Regions from separate parts of the Anaerostipes sp. 494a genome, predicted to be linked through region 1. Evidence: predicted binding sites of a transcription regulator. Region 1 holds the regulator's gene; each other region holds the start of a gene.
The links. Region 1 encodes HrcA, which represses chaperone genes, less so after heat shock. Its sites were predicted from a motif close to TGTTAGCACTCNNNNNNNNNGAGTGCTAACA; they were not measured.
Positions count from the first base shown of each region.

Region 2: the regulator HrcA is predicted to act here: its motif matches at 3,096-3,126, upstream of groES (co-chaperone GroES).
Region 3: the regulator HrcA is predicted to act here: its motif matches at 5,480-5,510, upstream of clpB (ATP-dependent chaperone ClpB).

Region 1 covers NZ_MJIF01000001.1:164,563-172,401, forward strand. The annotation lists gene BHF70_RS00930 (hypothetical protein) at 1-177, opposite strand, end outside; gene BHF70_RS00935 (BlaI/MecI/CopY family transcriptional regulator) at 337-708, shown strand; gene BHF70_RS00940 (M56 family metallopeptidase) at 701-2,092, shown strand; gene BHF70_RS00945 (hypothetical protein) at 2,107-2,559, shown strand; gene BHF70_RS00950 (hypothetical protein) at 2,666-2,851, shown strand; gene BHF70_RS12575 (hypothetical protein) at 3,162-3,689, shown strand; gene BHF70_RS00960 (hypothetical protein) at 3,708-3,935, shown strand; gene hrcA (heat-inducible transcriptional repressor HrcA) at 4,164-5,195, shown strand; gene grpE (nucleotide exchange factor GrpE) at 5,212-5,787, shown strand; gene dnaK (molecular chaperone DnaK) at 5,847-7,709, shown strand; gene dnaJ (molecular chaperone DnaJ) at 7,732-7,839, shown strand, end outside.
Region 2 covers NZ_MJIF01000001.1:1,436,799-1,444,637, forward strand. The annotation lists gene BHF70_RS07230 (citrate/2-methylcitrate synthase) at 1-19, opposite strand, end outside; gene BHF70_RS07235 (MarR family winged helix-turn-helix transcriptional regulator) at 1-497, opposite strand, end outside; gene BHF70_RS07240 (flavodoxin family protein) at 512-1,036, opposite strand; gene groL (chaperonin GroEL) at 1,117-2,736, opposite strand; gene groES (co-chaperone GroES) at 2,790-3,074, opposite strand; gene BHF70_RS07255 (MarR family winged helix-turn-helix transcriptional regulator) at 3,274-3,705, opposite strand; gene BHF70_RS07260 (hypothetical protein) at 3,912-4,487, opposite strand; gene BHF70_RS07265 (hypothetical protein) at 4,545-5,129, opposite strand; gene BHF70_RS12670 (AAA family ATPase) at 5,462-6,010, opposite strand; partial or broken gene BHF70_RS07275 (transposase domain-containing protein) at 6,048-6,191, shown strand; gene BHF70_RS13030 (TnpV protein) at 6,470-6,706, shown strand; gene BHF70_RS07285 (TipAS antibiotic-recognition domain-containing protein) at 6,742-7,071, opposite strand; gene BHF70_RS07295 (helix-turn-helix domain-containing protein) at 7,416-7,676, opposite strand.
Region 3 covers NZ_MJIF01000001.1:1,060,790-1,068,628, forward strand. The annotation lists gene BHF70_RS05365 (Cof-type HAD-IIB family hydrolase) at 1-338, opposite strand, end outside; gene ung (uracil-DNA glycosylase) at 355-1,029, opposite strand; gene BHF70_RS05375 (ClC family H(+)/Cl(-) exchange transporter) at 1,125-2,690, shown strand; gene clpB (ATP-dependent chaperone ClpB) at 2,817-5,399, opposite strand; gene BHF70_RS05385 (alpha/beta hydrolase) at 5,612-6,391, shown strand; gene BHF70_RS05390 (alpha/beta fold hydrolase) at 6,426-7,355, opposite strand; gene BHF70_RS05395 (DUF6612 family protein) at 7,492-7,839, shown strand, end outside.

The sequences.
Region 1 (7,839 bases):
TAAAGAAGTCACAATAAAGAACAGCAGCAAAAGAGAAAATCCGATTCTGAGTTTTAAAAAAGACCAGTAAGAAGGTTGTTCATTTTCTTCTTGTATGTAATTTTTGCCGGAATTTATTTGCTGGTATTTATTTTGTAATTTTAATCTCTCCAATTCCAAATTTGCATTTTGATTCATTGTATTCCTCCTTCGTTTTATTCTATGAAGAAAGTCAATAAAAATTGCACAAAAAATCAAAAGATTTTGTGGAAATATTTTATATGTCTAAAAATTTAGTTGTAATGATAAAAAAGCAATGATATAATAAAAGGATAAAATATATAGGAGGAAGTAAAAATAGAAAAATTAACGGATGTAGAACAGCTAATTATGCGGTGTATTTGGGAATACGAAGGTGAAATGCCGTTTTTGGAGCTGGGAAAGAAATTAAAAGAAAATTTTCATAAGGATTATAAAAGAACAAGTATTCGAACATATTTATTTCGATTAGAGGAAAAAGGATATATTAATGTCGAAAAGAGAGGAAGGCAGTCTTATATTCAAACTTTGATTCCGGTGGAAACTTATAAAAAAGAGCAGGCAGCGGAAATTCTGGATATATGGTTTGATGGTTCGGCAAAGCAGTTTCTCAGTGCGTTAGGAGGAAGGCTGTCAGAAGATGAAAGTCAGGAACTGAAAGGATTATTAGATGATATGGACTTTGATTAAGATAGTAATAGAAATATTTAGTGCAATTTTTTTATGTGCAGTACAGGGAACGATTTTATATTTATTATGGAAAACTGTTGGAAAGTATATGGAAAGAAAAGATTATGTAGAAGTCAGTTATTGGATGTGGAAAGCTGTACTACTTGTTTTCTTTTTTCCAATTACATGGATTTATATGCTGAATATGGAAACAAAACGATGGCTGTTTTGGCCGACAAAAACATTAGGTATTGTTTTTGGGATTTTAGGAATTCTATGGCTGCTGGGTTGTTTTACAGCGGTGATACAGCTATTCAAACAATACCGGAGAATTCAAAAAGATGTAAGAGAAAGTCTGCCGTGTCTGCCACAGACGGAAGAAGTTTTGGCAGAAGTGAAACGAAAATTGGGAATCCGAACACATATTTCTGCAGTTATACAACAAAAAGCCGGAAGTCCTATGCTATATGGAATTTTTCAGCCGAAAGTCATTCTTCCGAAGGAGTATAAAAAAGAAGAATTGGAGGTTATTTTTTATCATGAATTGATGCATGTAAAACATCATGATCTGATATGGAAACAATGGACGAATGTTACCTGTTGCATCTACTGGTTTCAACCGATGGTAAAAAATTTGTTTGAACAAATGGATCAGTGGGGAGAGACCTATTGTGATATGGCGGTTAGCGAAAGAATCCGGGATATTAAATATTATTTTACCGTGATTATAGATATTTCTATGGAAGTACCGGTATATGGAGTTTATACAACTGCCGGACTGTATGAAAATAAAGAATTGCTAAAATTGCGAATGAAGCGAATGCAGTCTTACCGAAAGCAAAAGGTACATAAAAAAGGAGTGGCAGCACTTTTACTGTTCGTGGTTCTGGGAATCAGTGCAGGAACCGTGACGGTATCGGGGGCGGCATTTGTAGAGGGATATAATATTGTATATGAAAAGACGGATATTGATTTAGAAGAAGCCGGGTTTGTAGAAGTAAAAGACACACCGAGAATCCGGGGCGGGAAAGAACGGAATCATCCGAATCCGGGAATTCGAAAAGTGACGACGCGGAAAGAAAAACCAAGACCGGAAAAGGCAGAATCAGTAGTTTGGGATGTGGTACCGGGAGAAAGAATACAGACGGAACCGGGATATTTGAAAAAAGGAATGGAAGTAGAAATTGCTGTATCGACCGGTTTTGAGGAAGAGAACCCTGAGACGCAGGTATCTATCGGAATTATTGATTCTCAAGGAAAGGAAACTTATGCAGAAAAAGGATTTGACTTTTGTAGAATATTTACAATAAAAAAAGACGGTTATTATAGAGTTTTTATGGAAAATTGGGGAAAACAAATGGGAGATTTTGGAGGATATTATTGCGTCAATGTGAAACAGAAATAAAAAAGGAGATAGGTATGAGGTGGAAAAAAGGATTATGTATTATGATGTCAGTATTATGTTTCTTTGGAATAGGGAATAAGGTAAGTGCAGCGGAGAATTCTAATGCGGATTTGGAGTATTCTTCGGTGATTCTGGAAGATGGATTTACGGAAGAATGGACAGAAGATACAGGGATTTCTCCGTTTGCCGTAAAGACAGGAGTGAATTGGACGGTAAAGCCAAAAACTTTGAAAAAGAGCGGGGGATTTAAGAAAAAGGCAGGAAGCACAATTGAAATTAAAATTAGTGTGAAGCCGGAGAAAAAGGTTTTGATTGGTATTATAAGAGGAAATACACAAAAAATTTATCAATCTACGACAATGGGAGTTTATAAAACATTTAAAATTAAGGAAACGGATACATATCATGTGTTTGTTCAAAATTGCTCATCTGGCAGTATTCAGGCGATTGGATATTATAGGAAATAATGATATAGTACTGTTCAAAATACAACAAGTAAAGTGACTAAAATTTTAGTTGTGTTAACTGGAGGATAATGTTATAATAAAGAAAATAAATGAAATTTAGGAAAGAATGAAGAATATTACGAATAAAATATTTAACTCCTGTGCATTTCAGGGTACCAGTATCATAGATGGAGATGCATTGAAAACCTATGTGAATATAATGAGAATGGTGGAGAATATGAAAGGATTATTAAGAATCAAAAACTGTAAAGGTATTTTTTGTGGTAACGTTTTTATTTATCTGTGGAACTAAAATTGGATTTTTTTGTGATATTTTGATGGAAATTGGGTGCATATGGATTGCCTGAGTGGCATTTTGTTTAGAAGAAGAAAGGAATGGTGATGCATATGATTGATAGAAAATCCATGTAATACAAAGGGTGCCAGCCTATTTTGTATCAAATAGATACAAACAACGTATCACATGGATACTCATATTGTAACAGAAAGTTTGAAAAATACAAATGTAAAAAAGATACTTTTTGACTGTATGATAGGAGAAAGATTATGAATAAGAAAAAATAATATCTTTTATAATAGCTGTATTTGTAAGTTTTACATCTGTGCCAGTTGCAGCAAATGTGGAACAGGAAAACGAGACAATAGTTCAAACAACTCATTCAATAAATACAATTTCTGCTTCTGCGGATTTAGTCTATCAATTAAACAAAGCATCGATTATGTTAGGAAATGGAACTATTAGCGAGGAAGAATATGCAGCCATACTTATTGATATCTATAATTTGGATAATAATATTATTAACAAAGAGAATGTGCTAAAAAGAGCTAGTAGTTCATACTATCCAGAAGTTCAATGTGGATACATTAATTATTCGGGTGTGAAATACTTATATAAAACAGGATTAAAAAAAGCTAAGACTGCTTCAGGTGCTATTTCCTTGTTGATTAGTGCAATACCTGGATGTGGATGGGGACTTTCAGCTGTTGCTGTAGCTTCTTCATATGGGGGCTACTCATCCTTGGAGAAAGCAGTTCATAAAGCTTATAGTAAAAAAAAGGGAATAAAAGTATACTATAAAATTCATAAAGCAGTTACAAGTATGAATAAGGTTAGATATGTTGTTGGATAAGATAGGGAGATGGTTATTATGAAAAATGTATTTAAGTTTAAAACATTTCGAAAAAATAGTATTTTTTTATGTTGTTTTCTAGTTGTGATTTCCTTATTGGACTATTTTGACAAAACAATTCCATCTACTATCGATGAAATCATAACAAAAGACATATTACTTTTTATTCTGTATTTTTTACTATGTTTTATGATTGATGTGGTAAAAGAGAAAAGGAATAAGAAAAATAAAAAAAGTAAAGAATAGAAAATGAAGAAATTAGCTGCCACAGTCCTTGGTTTTAAGGACTGTGGCAGCTTGTTGTATTCTAAAGTTTTATGTCTGAACGCAAATATCATTTTATGCTTCAGAATAGATTAGAAAAATTTCAAAAAAATGTTTAGAAAAGGTTGACAATAAAAAACAAAAGTGATACCTTAAACATAGATGTTAGCACTCAGTGTTATTGAGTGCTAATAACAGGGAGGGAAAGATATGGAATTGAATGATCGTAAAAAGTTAATATTAAAAGCGATTATTGCCAATTATCTCGAAACTGGTGAGCCGGTAGGATCAAGAACCATTTCCAAACATCCGGATCTGAAGCTTAGCTCAGCTACCATTCGTAATGAGATGGCGGATCTGGAGGATATGGGATTTATTCTGCAGCCTCACACGTCAGCAGGTAGGATTCCTTCCGATGCAGGATATCGTTTTTATGTAGATCAGCTGATGATGGAGAGAGAAACTGATCATGAAGAAAAACAGGCATTAATTCAAAAAGTAGATAAGATGGAAGTCTTATTGAAACAGGTGGCTAATGTACTGGCAAGCAATACGAATTATGCAACAATGGTTTCTTCGCCTCATTATCAGAATGTAACATTAAAATTCGTACAGCTGTCTCAGGTAGATCACAGACATTTGCTGGCAGTTATAGTGACACAAGGGAACATTGTGAAGAATAAAATGATTTCTGTAGAGGAACCATTGTCTAATGAAGATGTTTTGAAGCTGAATGTATTGTTGAATACATTTCTGCAGGGACTTTCTTTACGAGATATTAATCTGGAACTGATTCAGACGATGCGTGATCAGGCTGGAATCCGACAGGATGTTTTGGAGCGGATTTTAGAAGAAGTTGCCAAAACGATTCATGAAGCAGACCGAATGGAAATATACACAGGAGGTGCTTCCAATATCCTGAGATATCCTGAACTTGGTAATCCGGATCGGGCAACAGAGATTCTGGACACATTAGTGGAGAAAAAGGCATTAACGAAGCTGGTGGATACTACATTAGGTCAGGATGACAATCATCATGGAATACAGGTATACATCGGAGAAGAATCACCGGTACAGAATATGAAAGACTGCAGCATTGTAACTGCAACCTATGAGCTTGCAGAGGGCGGCACAGGAACGGTGGGAATCATCGGACCAAAACGTATGGATTACCGAAAGGTTGTAAAGACTTTGAAGGATCTTACAGAAGAACTTGACGATATTTTTAGAGAAAAAACCTGAGAAAGGAAGTGAAGGAATGAAAGAACAAGAAAAGAATATTCAGGAAGAAGAAAAAGACGTAGAAGAAACTGCGAAAAATATAGAAGAACCAGAAACAGTAAAAGAAGATTCCAAGGAGGAAACTCCAAAGGAAGAAACTGAGGAAGATCAGACAGCAAAACTGGAAGCAGAAATTGCTGACTGGAAAGACAAATATCAGAGACTGATGGCAGAATTTGAAAATGCTAGAAAGCGTACAGCAAAGGAAGCAACACAGCGCTATGATATGGGCGCTATGGGAGTCCTGGAAAAACTTCTTCCAGTAATCGACAATTTTGAGCGAGGGCTGGATGCAGTTTCTGAAGAAGAAAAAGATACAGCATTTGTTCAGGGAATACAGCAGATTTACAAACAGTTAATGTCTGTATTTGATGATCTTGGAGTTTCTGCCATGGATGCAGAAGGAAAAGAATTTGATGCAAATCTCCACAATGCAGTGATGCATATAGAAGATGAAGCATATGGCGAGAATGTTGTAGCAGAAGAATTGCAAAAAGGATACATGTACAAAGAAAACGTACTTCGCCACAGTATGGTAAAAGTAGCAAATTAAAGCCGTCAGGCGATATATTGTTTTATAAATTTTAGATAGATTTTAGGAGGAAATAGATCATGGGTAAAATTATTGGTATTGACTTAGGAACAACAAACAGTTGTGTAGCAGTTATGGAAGGTGGAAAACCTACCGTTATTACAAATGCAGAAGGAATGAGAACAACACCATCTGTTGTAGCATTTACAAAAACAGGAGAACGTGCAATTGGTGAACCTGCAAAACGTCAGGCAGTTACAAATGCAGAAAAGACAATCTCATCCATTAAAAGACATATGGGAACAGATTATAAAGTAACAATTGATGACAAAGCATATTCTCCACAGGAAATCTCTGCAATGATTCTTCAGAAATTAAAATCTGATGCAGAAAACTATCTGGGAGAAAAAGTTACAGAAGCTGTAATTACAGTTCCTGCATACTTCAATGATGCACAGCGTCAGGCAACAAAAGATGCTGGTAAGATTGCAGGACTTGATGTAAAACGTATTATTAATGAACCAACAGCAGCGGCTTTATCTTATGGACTTGATAATGAAGATGAACAGAAAATCATGGTATATGACTTAGGTGGTGGTACATTTGATGTATCTATCATTGAAATCGGTGATGGAGTTATTGAAGTATTATCTACAGCCGGAGATAATAAATTAGGTGGAGATGACTTTGATAATGTAATTACACAGTATATGTTAGATGAGTTCAAGAAACAGGAAGGTGTAGACTTATCTGGAGATAAGATGGCTATGCAGAGATTAAAAGAAGCTGCTGAAAAAGCTAAAAAAGAATTATCTTCTTCTACAACAACAAACATTAACCTTCCATTCATCACTGCAACAGCTGAAGGACCAAAACACTTTGATATGAACCTGACAAGAGCTAAATTTGATGAACTGACAGCAAGCCTTGTTGAAAGAACAGCAGGTCCTGTAAATGCTGCTTTAAATGATGCTGGAATGACAGCTTCTGAATTAAGCAAAGTATTATTAGTTGGTGGTTCTACACGTATCCCTGCAGTACAGGATAAAGTACAGCAGTTAACAGGAAAAGAACCTTTCAAAGGAATCAACCCAGACGAATGTGTAGCAATCGGTGCATCTATCCAGGGTGGTAAATTAGCAGGAGACGCAGGTGCGGGAGACATTCTGTTACTGGATGTAACACCATTATCACTTTCTATCGAAACAATGGGTGGTGTGGCAACAAGACTGATTGAACGTAATACAACAATCCCTACTAAGAAGAGTCAGATTTTCTCAACAGCAGAAGATAATCAGAGTGCAGTAGATATTAACGTTGTTCAGGGTGAAAGACAGTTTGCAAAAGATAATAAATCTTTAGGAAGATTCAGACTGGATGGTATCGCACCTGCAAGACGTGGAGTGCCTCAGATTGAAGTTACATTTGATATTGATGCAAATGGTATCGTAAATGTATCTGCAAAAGATTTAGGAACAGGAAAAGAACAGCACATTACAATTACAGCCGGATCTAACATGTCTGATGAAGATATCGATAAAGCTGTAAAAGAAGCTGCTGAATTTGAAGCACAGGATAAAAAACGTAAAGAAGCAATTGATGCAAGAAATGAAGCTGATTCTATGGTATTCCAGACAGAAAAAGCTCTGGAAGAAGCAGGAGACAAAGTAGATCCAACAGAAAAAGCAGCAGTTGAAGAAGACCTGAAGGCATTAAAAGACCTGGTAGAACAGACAAAAGATCAGGAAATGACAGATGCACAGGTTGAAGATATGAAAGCTAAAAAGGAAAAATTAATGACAAGTGCACAGAATCTGTTCGCTAAAATGTATGAAGCAGCTGCTCAGGCTCAGCAGGGAGCACCAGAAGGTGCAGCAGATGCAGGGCAGACAGCAGGTGGAGCAGATGATAATGTAGTCGATGGTGATTACAAAGAGGTTTAAGATAAAGAGAAGGTAGACGAATATGGCAGATAAAAGAGATTATTATGAAGTACTTGGTGTAGACCGGAATGCTTCACAGTCAGACATTAAAAAAGCCTACCGAAAACTTGCAAAGAAATATCATCCTGAT
Region 2 (7,839 bases), 1.3 Mb from region 1:
TCATCTCCTCTGTCAGCATTCTCTTCACCCTCCATTCTCTCCTGTTCACTGTGCATAATAGTTTCCAGCTGTTTCATAAGATTTAAAAGTTCAATCAGATTATCCCTTCCGAATTTTTCAATAACATTTCCATAATATTCTTTAAAAATGGCCTGCTGCTGTTCCAACAATTTTATTCCCTGATCCGTAATAGTAACATAAGTACCCTCATTGCCATCTCCATCGTGGGACCATTTTACAAGTCCCTGCTCGTTGAGTCTACTTACTAGTTTTGAAGCCTGGCGGATTGTAATCTGCATTTTTTCTGATAAATCTTTCAGATACGTTTTTCCTTCATAGATTTCTTGTTCTTTTCCTGTATCCTGAATGATATGCAACACAATATAATCAGCTTCATTAATCAGGTGACTGGCTTTTATTTTATTAAAAAGGTATCTTCTAAGTGTCAGCTCATTCCCAAGTTTTAGTACATCTATTTCTTTTTTATTTTCTTCCATGTATCTCACTCTCCTTACCATATCGGAATTGACCCACTGCGTTCAGCCATTTGCTGTATTTCCCGTGCATACTGGCATGCTCTGCTTAAATCATCCTCATCCGGATGTGTGCTTCCTACTTCAAACATCTGGCGGAGCTTGTCCGCCTGCTGCGGCATCTTCTCTATAATTGTTGCACGATTATCTGGTTTCACATTACCCTGGCATAAAAACATTCCCATATACTCTGCTTCTTCTGGAATCCATACATCCAACCTTTTCTCCAGATTTTTTCTGTACTGTTCTGTTGCAAGGAAACCACAAGTTGCAAAAAAGGCCAGTCTGCTTTCCGGAAGTTCTTCCAAAACATCCAGAATATCCACACCACAGATTCCATTACGTATTCCAAATCCTACAAAATAAAGATCTGCTTCTGGTACTTCTCCTTTGCTGTCGATATCATAGATTTCTTTTTCATCTGAATCAATTGCTTCGTAAATCTCCCTTGCTATCTTTCTCGTATTCCCACTTTTTGACTGGTAGATGACTGCGTACTTCATTTATTTTAACCTCCGATATAGTAAAAAAGGGAGCAACCTCATCGTCCAGTTACTCCCTTACAATAGCAGCTTTGTTTTCCTTAATAATCCATATCTGGATTACCATCCGGCATAGCAGGTTCTTTTTCTTTGATATCCGCAACAGCTGCCTCTGTTGTCAGCAATGTCGCAGATACGCTGACTGCATTAAGAAGTGCACTCTTTGTAACCTTAACCGGGTCAATGATACCTTTCTGCATCATATCTGCGTATTCCTCGCTGACAGCATCAAAACCGGTTCCTTCCGTACTCTCTTTTACTTTATTCACAATAACAGAACCTTCAAGCCCTGCATTTTCCACAATTGTACGAAGCGGTGCTTCCAGTGCTTTCCATACAATCTTGGCCCCGGTCTTCTCGTCTCCGTTCAGTTCTTCTACAACTTCTTCTACTCTTTTTTGTGCATGGATATATGCAGATCCGCCGCCTGCGATAATTCCCTCTGATACGGCTGCTCTTGTTGCATTTAAGGCATCTTCCATACGGTATTTGGCTTCCTTCATTTCTGTCTCCGTAGCAGCTCCGATACGGATCACGGCAACTCCACCACCCATCTTTGCCACACGATCCATGAGCTTGTCTCTGTCATAATCCGATGTAGTTTCTGCTATCTGACGTTTAATAGAAGCAATTCGTTCATCAATAGCAGATTTTTCACCTTCTCCATCTACAATAACGGTATTTTCTTTTGTAATCTTTGCAGACTTCGCACGTCCCAACATATCCACAGTTACATCTTTCAGTTCCATTCCAAGATCACCAAGAACTGCCTGACCTCCGGTAAGCACTGCAATATCCTGAAGCATTTCTTTCCGATTATCTCCATAGCCCGGTGCTTTCACTGCGACGACTTTCAGGGTTCCACGCAGTTTGTTTACAATAAGGGTAGTCAGTGCCTCCCCCTCAACATCTTCTGCAATAATCAAAAGCTCTTTTCCTGATTGAGCAGTCTGTTCCAGGATTGGAAGAATATCCTTGATATTGGAAATCTTCTTATCCGTGATAAGGATGTATGGGTTATTCATATGGCAGACCATTTTTTCCTTATCATCACACATATAAGAAGACAGATATCCATTATCAAACTGCATACCTTCCACTACATCAATTTCTGTATTCATTGTTTGGGATTCTTCGATGGTGATGATGCCATTCTCGCCGACTTTTTCCATTGCATCTGCTATCATTTCCCCAACCTGCTCATTCCCAGCGGAAATCGAAGCTACTTTTGCTATATAATCCTTTCCAGTTACCGGATAGCTCATTCCCTGGATTGCATCAATTGCTACATCTTCTGCAGCCTTCATTCCTTTTCTTAAAATGATCGGGTTTGCACCGGCAGCAATATTCTTCATCCCTTCCTGTACCATAGCCTGTGCAAGTACAGTCGCTGTTGTAGTGCCATCACCGGCTGTATCATTGGTCTTTGTTGCAACTTCCTCTACAAGCTGTGCACCCATGTTCTCATAATGATCTTCCAATTCAATCTCTTTGGCAATCGTCACACCATCATTGGTAATGAGCGGTGCCCCATAAGATTTATCAAGAACTACATTTCTTCCTTTTGGTCCGATTGTTACCTTTACTGTATCTGCCAGCTTATTGACGCCTGCTTCCATCTTTTTTCTTACATCAATATCAAAACATATATCCTTTGCCATTTTAAATTCCTTCTTTCTTTATTCGTATCTGTATCATACTTTTATAGCTGTCTTTACTCTACAACAGCGATAATATCATTCTGGCTCACGATAATGAATTCTTCCTCATCCATCTTCACTTCTGTTCCTGCATATTTGGAATAAATGACTTTATCACCCTCTTTTACCTGCATTGCAGCTATTTTTCCGTTATCCTCTTTTCCAGGTCCGACAGCAATCACAACTGCTTCCTGTGGTTTTTCCTTTGCACTGTCAGGCAGGATAATACCGGATTTTGTTTTTTGCTCTGCCTCCTGCTGTTTTAAAACAACTCTGTCTCCTAATGGTTTTAACTTCATATTTTGCCTTCCTTTCCGCTTTGTTAGCACTCGTTTCTTTTGAGTGCTAGCGAAAGTCTAAAAAATTTTGCTTCTTTAGAAGCATTATTTTTAAATTGTTTAATTTTAAAGTGTTATACAACATTTTATTGCTCTTGTCAATAGATTTTATCTTTTTTTATAAAAAAAGCAGAGAGTAAAAAATTCTCTCTGCGGATGTTCAGATCAGTTTCTGGATATTTCTAAATATCTTCTCTGTTGTCTTTTTATAAGCGGCAATTTCTTCCTGGGAAATTCCTTGAAAAATCTGCTGATCCAGTTCTCTTTTAATTTTTGCTATCTCTGCTATGATTACTCCTGCACTATCACTGACCAGATAATGCATATATCTCCTGTCATTTTTATCCGGTACTGCTGTAATCAATTCTTTTCGGTATAGATCATCGATTGCCTGTGATACATGTCCACGATTCAACTTCAGTTTCCTGTAAATATCAGTCGGTGTATTTTCATTAGCAGACCTTGAAAGATAATACAACACTTCAATATCTACTTTCTTTAAATCATATTCTTTTTTTATCACTGAAAAACGGCTTTCCATCAAATGTTTGAAATCACCGCCTTTTAATGCGATTTCTAATTGCTCATCCATTTCCCTCACCTACCTTCCAATACTTTAATTTTAAATATTTTAGCATTGGAGTATTATTATTTCAAGTACCAAAAACACCTTATCCAGTTCGCTTAGCTTATGATATCTCTTTCCAGTGTATCCCTTTCCATTAAGCGTTCTACGAAAATCGAACTTTCCTATAAAAAACAGCCTGACTTGTATTGTCATTTTGTGTCACTACTATTTCAGAATATGTCTACAAATTGTTTAACTAATCTCACTATTCCAAAAATACTTGCACCAAATGCGATAATTGATAAAACCCCAGCAGTAATAGCTTCAATAACATTTATTACGCCAGACACTTCTTTATGTAATTTAGGAAAAATAAATTCTTTAGCTTTAACTACCAATGTAAAAAATGTTTTTATAAATCCCATTAGCACATACAAAAAATAAGCTAATACTACTATTCCGCCTAAGCAGAATAACACATCACAATACCATTTTCCACGTTCCATGTTTCCCAGAAAATAGTTCACCTCAAAAACAAAAATCATTAGTATCACAGCAACTATTAATGCGTGTAACCCCATAGCAGTCATAATCTTATCTTTTCTATCTCTACTGATTGTAGGAAACATAATGAACCATACCGCTATACAAACTGTTCCTATTGTCATCCTGGTATCATTCTGTGTCGCACCACATATAGGACTATATGCACCGATAAAGGTCATAAACACACCCATAAGTAAAGCACCTATATTTATACTTATATGAATCCTATATCCATGTTTTTTCAAAAATTCTTTTAACATTCTTTCTTATTTCTCCTGCGTTTTTCTGATTTTATATTCCTAAAATATCCAATAATTTTAGTCACATGAATATTTTACATAATCATATGCACACAACAACCTTCTATAATCCGTCGTATTACCAATTTCACCACTCAATGTTTTCAAGTACTCCTCTATATCTTCAGGCATGAAATTACCTTTCAACAATGCATATGCAATAATTTGATTTTTATAAGTCATCGCATAACTTTCATTGTTCAGTATATCTTCAAGTGTTGTTTCTTTCACATCAAATTTTTGCTCAATTTGTCGTTTTAGAGCTTCTAATTTGCTATTCTGCTGTTTTTTTAATTTTTCTATTCTTTTAATACTTGGATCAATCTTTGCGAATGCATATATCGGGAAAAACTGTTGCGATTGTATCATAACCTTATCAACATTTTCTAATTCATCTAAGTCATTTGTAATACTAACTTTAATACATCCACCAAAATATATCTCTTTAACAGCTGTTTGAATTTTTCTTATATCCATCGCAGAAACAGGCAACTGCAATTTAGCAATGCTCGAATATATCTCCGCATAATTATCCGTTTTTATTTTATTTATTCTAATTGTCGAAAAACCTTCAACATCTATATCATGATCTGTTACTTCCAAATTATCCGAATTTTCTTCATACTCAACAAGCAAAAAATGTGAACGAATTTTTTCAGCTTCTGGCGAATTAGGTTCTATATAATATGTAAAAATAGTCTTTTATACATCTTTTATATTGCTATCTCTCCTATTTCCCAACTCTAAAACAGAATCCTTTTCCCCTTCCAATCAAAATATTTCATCTTAATTGTAAAACTTATTCATCTTATGCTCACCTTGTGCACATCATTATATTTTTATTATATCACTTATTTCATTCATAAAGAATCATGAAACAACCTGTTACGTTTTTTGTAATTAATTTTGTCCTAGTATACTGGATTAATCTATTTTCACTTTAATATTTCACGTATCGAACCTGATAAAACAGCCACCTTAAAATGCCTGCCACACAATTCGAACTCTACCTCACCATTTACTTGCTTAAGTGCATACAAACTGCATATTTTCTTTTCATCACCAAGTGTAACCTCCATTGTTGAAGAACTCATTGTCACAATCGGCATTGTCCTCACGAGCTGGTCGGGTTTTATTTTTTCGCAACATTCAGTATTGTTTTTAAGCAACGACCGTTTATTCTCCAACACACGAAATGTAATCATATCATCCAGCTTAACATCTTCAATATTACACGGCGTATTATCTCGCAGATATGTTTCAATATGATAGAAATACAAACATTTATGCATAATTCGTATATAAGCTTGAAACAAACTTGGATGAACAGAATTTTCTGGCTCCTCAATTGCAATCAGGGATACATTTGCCAAGATAATCCTTGTCAAAATCATAAACACTCTTTTTGCACCGTCAGACATCATTGCAAAATCAATTGGATAGATAATTGCAGATGCTTTTGCTCCATGAATGGTGTCGATCATCTGCCAGTTCTTCTTGTTATGTTCTCAAGCACATAACAAGAAAAACTGGCTTTTCAGTGATACTCCAGCCGGTGCGGATGCCAGCATGAAAGTGTATTCTATGATAGAAACAGCCAAAGCTAATGAACTCAATCCGCATAAATATCTGAGCTTTCTTTTGGAGCATCGTCCAAGTGTTGAAATGTCAGACGAGGAATTAGAGTGATTTGCCCTATGGAGCGAATTGGCTCAGGAAACTTGCAAATAAAATGGAGTAAAATACTCGCATGTCTGACATCTTAGCACAGGGTTTCAGATTTTATTTACAGGGTACACCCTAAAACTATGCGCTTACGCATCAAAAAAACAGCAGCAAACATTCGCTGCTGAGGTTTGGTCCTCTTCGCTTTGTTTGCTGCTATTAGAATAATCATTTTGCCCTTTTTAGGATAATTTGGTGTGTCCCGCGACATATAACATATCCCGCCATGCCCATCTCGATTTCACTTTGTTTTATCTGGCTCTTTAACCACACATCTCGCCGACACAAATGAAGTAGCACAAGAGCGAATGGATATGCTTATGGGACAGATGGCACAAACACAAGGTATCACTGAACAGCTTAAATCCACTGACCAGATGGCTTGGGTTCGCGCAATGAATAATATCCAATCTGCTGCTAGGGAAATTGTACTATCTGAATTGATTTACATATAGTAATTATGTTACTGCTAGCACTTGGAACTGGATAATTACTCCTGTCTATTGTCTACATAATATTGAAATGCTTTCACAATGTACTCAGACGCACCTAAACCATATTTTGCATCAGTAATGTTTTTTACATAATCGCTTTTGTAAGCATCAGTAATGGCAGTCCAATAACTATTTCTATCTAAATCAACAGATGCATGCTTGTGCAAAAAATCATCAATTTCAGAGACAATATCTTGTATATCACTGGATGATATATCTTTTGTTCTGTCAGAAACCAATTTAGCATAAAGTGTATCACTTTGCTCTCCAATTTCTTTGGCATCACTAGACATTTGTTGTTCCATAATTTCTGTAAAATGTTCCAAATTGTATTTCATAGCTTCCGTGTATTTTTCAATACTTCCAAACTCTGTAATTGCAAGTATAATCGGATAAATTAAATTCTTTAAAACTCACAACTCTTTCTCCTTTCGTGGTCTGTTTTTTATTTTACTTTTGGTAATTTTATAACCTCCCACAGCAATACACACGATTCCAATTATTACGATAAGACTGAGCGGAAAATGTCTCAAATACTCTAATGCTTCCGTATAACAACTCCCATTTTGATCCATATCATAATATTGAATAATGTATGAAAAACAAACAGCTAGTATTTCTAGGATAGTTCCAACTATAATCATCAGGCTTGATCTCTCTTTTTTTATTCCTATCCCAGCATTGTTTCCTGGTTTGATGCAGGTTCAGTAGGTTCAACTTCTTCTACAGAATCATATTCATCAAACAATAGATATTCTATAGGAACTTGGAAAAATTTACTTAACTGGACAATATTATCTGTATCCGGTACTGCTGTCCCTTGCTCCCATTTCGAAATTGCCTGCCTGGAAACGTTTATTCTTTCTGCAAGTTTTTCCTGCGACATCCTATTTTCTTTACGAAGAAATTGTATCTTTTTTTCAAATTCCATATGATCTCTCCTGTCTGACATATATGATTCCTTGTTTCAACATTGTATACAATATTTTGTTTGTGCACGCCCTTAATGTACTGTGTTTTATCAAAATCGTCAACATATACTAGATTACAACTCCGCAACCAAAGTTTACAATACTACTATTCTTACAAATATG
Region 3 (7,839 bases), 900 kb from region 1:
TCTGTCTCATAATATCCAAAATGTTCTCCTTCGAGAATAATTCCGATATCTTCTTCTTTCCCCCAGTTAACAACTTTCCGGACTTCTTCCTCAGTCATCAACTGATGGTGAAGAACTTTCCCTTCATATTCCACATAAGCTCCGCCCCCTAAGATCATTCCATGAAAGCCCATGTGAAAATACTCTTCCGGCATCATTCCTCTGCTTCGTCCGGTACACATAACAATCTTATGTCCATTTTCAATCAGCTTCTTCAGTGCATCCAATGTTGATTGTGGTATTCCAAGTCCCGAACAATGCAATGTTCCATCAATATCAAAAAAAATTATTTTACTCATTTCACTATCTGTCTCCTTAAATATTCTCTATCTGCCAGTCAATTGGCTCTAGTCCATTCTTTTTCAGAAATTCATTGGTCTTACTGAAGTGTCTGCATCCAAAGAAACCACGATATGCTGAAAGCGGACTTGGATGTGGTGCTTCAAGTATCAGATGTTTCGGATTATTAAGCAATGCCTTTTTCTTCTGTGCAGGACGCCCCCACAATAAAAAAACCATTGGACGATCCTGCTGATTCAATACCCTGATAGCTGCATCCGTAAATTCCTCCCATCCTATTCCGCGATGAGAATTAGCCCGATGTGCCTGTACGGTCAGCACAGTATTTAACATCATAACACCTTGCCTGGCCCATTTTGTAAGATAACCGTTATTTGGAATATAACATCCCAGATCTTCATTCAGTTCAGTATAAATATTTACCAGTGAAGGGGGTGCCTCAACTCCTGGTCTGACTGAAAAAGAAAGCCCATGTGCCTGTCCATCTCCATGGTATGGATCCTGTCCTAAAATCACTACCTTTACATCCTTTACCGGAGTAAAATGAAATGCATTGAAAATATCATCTGCCGGTGGAAAAATCTGTTTTGTCTGATATTCATGCATAACTGTTTCATATAACTTTCTATAATACGTTTTTTTATATTCTTCTTTCAGGTACTGTGCCCAGTCATTAGTAATTGGCGGCATAATTCGACCTCCTTCGCAAAATCTTTTCATATTATATCATAGTTTTATGTTAAAATAAAATAGATGTGTATGAAAAGAGCAGGAGGCTGAATATTATGAAACAAAAAAATAATTTACTTGAAAATCCTCATGGTTTTTCTGTCTCTCTTGTTGCAGATGGAGTGCTTGTAGGAATTATGGCTGGATGTGTTTCCGTCATTTACCGGCTTTTATTAAACAACGCTGAAAAAATCATGTTCCGTGTAATAGAATTTACAAAAGGAAATCATTTCTACATGTTTGGATGGTTTCTTATTCTTGCAGCCATGGGATTTCTTGTGGGAAAACTTGTTGCATGGGAAGGAATGTGTTCCGGAAGTGGTATTCCCCAGGTTCAGGGTGAAATGAAAGGCTATCTGAATCAGAAATGGTGGCGTGTACTGATATCCAAAATCATTGGTGGTACTTTATGTATCCTGGGCGGATTGTCTCTTGGAAGAGAAGGTCCATCTGTCCAGCTTGGTGCTATGGCCGGAAAAGGTCTTGCAAAAGTTACAAAAACCACTGCCACCAAGGAACGATATATGATTGCCTGTGGTTCGGGAGCAGGACTGGCTGCTGCATTTAATGCACCTTTAGCTGGTGTAATGTTTTCCCTGGAAGAAATCCAGAAAAACTTCAACAGTTCTATGCTTGTTTGTGTTATTTCCGGATGTGTAACTTCAGACTTCATTTCCAAAAATATCTTTGGATTATCTCCGGTTTTTGATTTTCATCTTGAGAAGATTCTCCCTCTGGGGAATTACTGGATGCTGATCTTACTAGGTGTCATATTAGGATTATGCGGTGCCTTTTATAATTTTGTTATGCTGAAAGGACAGGACTTTTATGGAAAATTGAAGATAATTCCTTCGGAATATCGTATTATTCTACCTTTCCTTGCTGCTGGTGTACTTGGTTATATCCTTCCGTCTGTACTTGCCGGTGGACATGCTATGATTGAACTGATTACCGGACATCGTCTTCTGGTATCTGTTATGCTGGTACTTTTACTGGTTAAATTCCTCTTTTCTGCTTTTTGCTTTGGTTCTGGAGCACCAGGGGGAATATTCTTCCCTCTGCTAATCTTAGGGGCATATATAGGAGCAATTTACGGAAGCCTGATCATCAGCGGAACCGGCATAGATCCATGTTACATAACAAACTTTATTACCATTTCCATGGCTGGATTTTTTACGGCCATTGTCCGTGCACCTATCACAGGAATATTACTAATTGCTGAAATGACAGGAACATTTGAACATTTTCTGTCTCTGGCTGTTGTATGTATCATTAGTTATATTGTTGCACATCTTCTTGGAAGCGAACCTATCTATGAAAGTCTTCTTGGACGTATTCTTGCTAAAAATGGGATGGTGGAAAACCCGGGTCCAGACAACAAGGTTTTAAGAAGTTTTGCTGTTGGTACTACTTCCATAGCCTGTGGACAAAAGATTAAAGATGTTCCATGGCCTGATCATTGCCTTATCGTTACCATTAATCGTGGCCAGGAAGAAATTATTGCAAAAGGAAGCACAGAAGTTCACTCTGGGGATGCTTTGGTTGCATTGATTGACGAAAGTTATCTTGGTATGGTAACCGAAAGTATCCAGTTAATCTGCGGAGAAATTACTCCAGAATAGGGATCAAAAGGGACTTGCTCCGCTTTGCATGCCGATGTACAGCAGTTTCAACTGCTTTTCTAATGAAATATAAAAAATCCGGCGACAGATACCAAACGGTTTCTTCGCCGGATTTTTTCCATTTTCTTATTTTACTCTTGCTGTCAATTGTCCATTTTCCACATCAATCAAAATGGTATCTTCTGCATCTACACCATCACTTAAGATCAGACGTGCAGCCAGTGTTTCTACACTCTTTTGCAGATATCTCTTCAGAGGTCTTGCTCCATACATTGGATCATATCCATTATCTGCAATAAATCCCTTTGCAGATAAAGTGAGTTCTACTTTTAGCTCTTTGTCTTCCAATCTACGATTTAAATCTTTTACAAGCAAATCAATGATATTTGTAATATTATCTTTTGTCAGCGGTTTGAATAGAATTGTTTCATCCAGACGGTTTAAAAATTCCGGACGGAAATGATTCTTCAAATCTGCCATTACCATATTCTGTGCTTCCTCTGTAATATTTCCCTGACTATCAATACCTTCCAGTAAATAAGAGGAACCAATATTAGATGTCATAATTAAAATGGTATTTTTAAAGTCTACAGTTTTTCCTTTGGAATCGGTAATTCGTCCATCGTCTAATACCTGCAATAATACATTAAACACATCTGGATGCGCTTTCTCAATTTCATCGAATAATACAACTGAATATGGTTTTCTTCGAACAGCTTCTGTTAACTGTCCTCCTTCCTCATATCCAACATATCCTGGAGGTGCTCCGATCAGTCTGGCAACAGAATGCTTTTCCATATATTCGCTCATATCAATTCGCACGATATTCTGCTCATTATCAAATAAGCTTTCTGCCAATGCCTTTGCCAGTTCTGTCTTACCTACACCAGTTGGTCCAAGGAACAGGAAAGAACCGATTGGTTTACTAGGATCTTTGATTCCTGCTTTAGAACGAATGATAGATTCTGTTACCAGTTCTACAGCTTCATCCTGTCCTACAACTCTTTCGTGAAGTACCTGATCCAGATGTAATGTTTTCTGTCTTTCACTTTCTGTTAATTTTGCAACTGGAATTCCTGTCCATCTGGAAATAATCTTCGCAATTTCATCTTCTGTTACGCTTTCACGTACCATAGAACGATCTTCTTTTGACACACGTTCTTCCTCTTCTTCCAGCTGTTTTTTCAATTCCGGTAATTTTCCATACTGAAGTTCTGCTGCCTTATTCAGGTCATAATTTCTCTGGGCAATCTGAATTTCACTATTGACTGCTTCAATTTCTTCTCTTAACTTGGAGACTTTTTCTACTGAAGCTTTTTCATTTTCCCATTTTGCTTTTCTTGCTTTGAAATCTTCACGCATTTCAGCAAGTTCTTTTTGAAGCTCTTCCAGACGTTCTTTGCTCAAACGGTCATCTTCTTTTTTAAGAGCCGCTTCTTCAATCTCCATCTGCATAATCTTTCTCTGAACTTCATCAAGTTCAGCAGGCAAAGAATTTATCTCTGTCTTGATCATAGCACATGCTTCATCCACCAGGTCAATGGCTTTATCCGGCAAAAATCTGTCAGTAATATATCGATTGGATAATGTTGCAGCAGCAACAAGAGAACCATCTGTAATTTTTACACCATGATACACTTCATAACGGTCTTTGATACCTCTTAAAATAGAAATCGTATCTTCTACTGTCGGCTGATCCACTGTAACCGGCTGAAAACGCCGTTCCAATGCCTGATCTTTTTCAATATACTGACGATATTCATCTAATGTAGTAGCACCAATGCAATGAAGTTCTCCTCTGGCAAGCATTGGTTTCAGCATATTTCCTGCATCCATAGCCCCATCTGTTTTACCTGCACCAACAATGGTATGCAGCTCATCAATAAACAGGATAATCTGACCATCGCTCTTCTTTACTTCCTCCAGAACTGCCTTTAGACGCTCTTCAAATTCTCCTCTGTATTTAGCGCCTGCCACAAGAGATCCCATATCCAGTGAAAAAATGGTTTTATCTTTCAGCTGTTCCGGAACATCCCCGCGAACAATCCTCTGTGCAAGACCTTCCACAACTGCAGTTTTACCTACACCAGGTTCTCCAATTAATACCGGATTATTTTTAGATTTTCTGGACAGTATTCGAATCACATTACGAATTTCACTATCACGTCCGATTACCGGATCCAGTTTCTGCTCTCTGGCGCGTTTTACCAGATCGTAACCATATTTCTCCAGACTGTCATAAGTAGCTTCCGGATTATCACTGGTTACTTTCTGACCTCCACGTACTGTAGATAATGCCTGAAGAAATCTCTCTCTGGTAATTCCATACCCTCTGAAAAGCTCTTTTACTATTTTATTCGGGTGCTTGATCATTGCCAGGAAAAGATGTTCTACGGAAACATATTCATCTCCCATAGCCTTCATCTCATCTTCTCCATGCAAGAGAACCTGATTCAGATCATTGCTCATATAAACCTGACCACCAGATACTTTAGGCTTTTTAGCCAGCAGTTCCTGAACCTGCCCGATAAATGCTTCCTTATTAATATTAATCTTCTCCAGAAGACTGGATATTAAACTTTCATCTACTGTTAGCAGACTATATAGAAAATGTTCCTGATCTATTTCCTGATGTCCATAATCATATGCAATCTTCTCACACTGATTAACTGCTTCTATGGACTTCTGAGTAAACTTGTTAATATTCATGATTATCCCTCCTTTAATCTATCTTATCCCAAAAGTCTGGGTTTTATCCTTTTATGTTCTATTTGTAATATAACACCGATTATTAGCACTGTCAAGAGTCGAGTGCTAAAAATGTGATTTGCATTTCTTACTTTTTTATGTGATAATAATCTTCATAATATGCTTTTGTATTTCGTATACAATACGCAGATCAACAGAAAGGAGATTACACCATGATTTTACAACACGACCTTTTATTTACTCCAACCGGACAGATGCGTACATTACATATTTATTTACCTGACAATTATGACCAGACGAATGAACGCTATCCTGTAATGTACTTTTTTGATGGTCATAATCTATTCTTCGATAGTTATGCGACATATGGAAAGTGCTGGGGGCTGAAAGAATTTATGGACCAGTGGGAAAAGCCTATGATTATCGCAGGAATCGAATGCGGACATGTAGGCGATGAACGTTTAAGTGAATACTGTCCATATGATGTTAAGAAAAACAAACACTTTGAAGATATTAATGGAATTGGTGCACAGACAGCTCAGTGGATCGTAGATGAGGTGAAACCTTTTATTGATAAAGAATATCGTACATATTCTAACCGTCAGTGTACTGCTATCGGCGGTTCCAGCATGGGTGGATTAATGTCTCTTTACACAGTAATACATCACAATGATGTATTTTCAAAGGCAGCATGTCTGTCCAGCTGCGTTTCTATCTGTCAGAAAGGATTAAAAGCTGAGATTGATAAAACTGATTTAAGTCCTGATACAAGAATCTATTTATCCTGGGGTACAGATGAGCTGAAACCTTCCAAAGACAAACCAAAATATAATCCAAACAGTTATATGGCACGTTGTAACAAAATGTATGCAAATAAACTTGACAAAAAAGGTGTTACAACACGTCTCTACTGTCAGGAGGGTGGACATCACTGCGAGGCAGACTGGGAAAAGCAAAATAAAAAATATATGGATTTCCTCTGGATGGAATAACAAATCGGACAAGTCCTCTTCAGCTCTCTGCATTTTACTGCAGAGAGCTGTTTTCGGCTGTGGAGAGAAAACTTAATATAACATTATATACCTTTTCCACATCATCTTCATTTAATATTTCATGTCTCCTGTTTAAAAATAAAGTTCCCTGTACATGATTATAACCCTGGTGTTTCAGGAAATTAATTGCCTGTGTAAATTGTTTTTTAGAACCAATACAAGGATCTTCTGCTCCTGCAATAAACAGAATCGGAAGAGATGGATGGCGAAGATCCCATCCCTTTTTGCTATATGTATTTTTCATCAGTAAAAACAAATTCAAAAAACCATTATTAGTAAACATAAATCCATCCAATGGATTTTCATCATATTTTTTTACATTTTCTTTGTTATAGCTAATCCATCCGTTAGGTGATTCATCCTTTTCAAGAATTTTACCATATGTAAAAAATGCTATTTTATGAAATAAATTTCCCGGTTTTTTATCCCCGAATCTGCACATGATTTTTGCAAGTCCCACTGCAAATCCCGCCATGGGATTTTCACTTGGACTTCCACATACAACCAGTGAATCCAGTTCTTTATCATATTTTTTCAAATAGCATCTCACCACTAAAGATCCCATGCTATGTCCAAATAAATGATACGGAATTCCCGGATATTTCTTCTTCATCCACATAGTCAGCTGATGAGCATCATCAACAATGGCTTCCCCTGTATCATCATAAAAATACCCCAGATCTCCATCACTGCGGATACTCTTTCCATGTCCCCGATGATCATGTATAACCGTTACATACCCTTGTTCACAAAGAGTTTCCATAAAAGCAATGTATCTTTCTTTATGCTCTGCCATTCCATGACATATCTGAATAATTCCTTTGGGCGCTCCCTCTGGCTCCATTAAAAGAACATGCAATTCCAGCTGATCTACATCTGACATTAGATAAAAAGACTTCTCCATAAGCATCACCTCCAGTTTTAGTTTAGTTCCTATAATTTCCAATGTCAAATATTTCTCTGTTTACCCACATGACAAAATGGCATATAATATAAGTAAACAAAATAGCCATCTGGCTGACATTTAAAAGGAGGTATCTATGCAAAAGAAAATCAAACAAATATCTGCACTTTTACTTGCATGTATTCTTATTTTTTCCGTGACTGCATGTGCAAAAAAACGTACCCCAAAAGAAGTTCTACAAGCTAGCATAACAAAATCTAAAGACATGACTTCTGCTGATATGGCAGGCAAAGCAAAATACAAGATCGAATCGTCAACATCATCCAGTATGAATTTCACTATGGCTTTCACCGCAAAAGTAGTAGATTCAAACAAAGATACCATGAAAATGAGTATGGATACTTCCATGTCTGTTCTGGGACAATCTATTAATTTTAAAATGTACTATTCTGATGGATACTATTATATGAATGGTAATGGTACC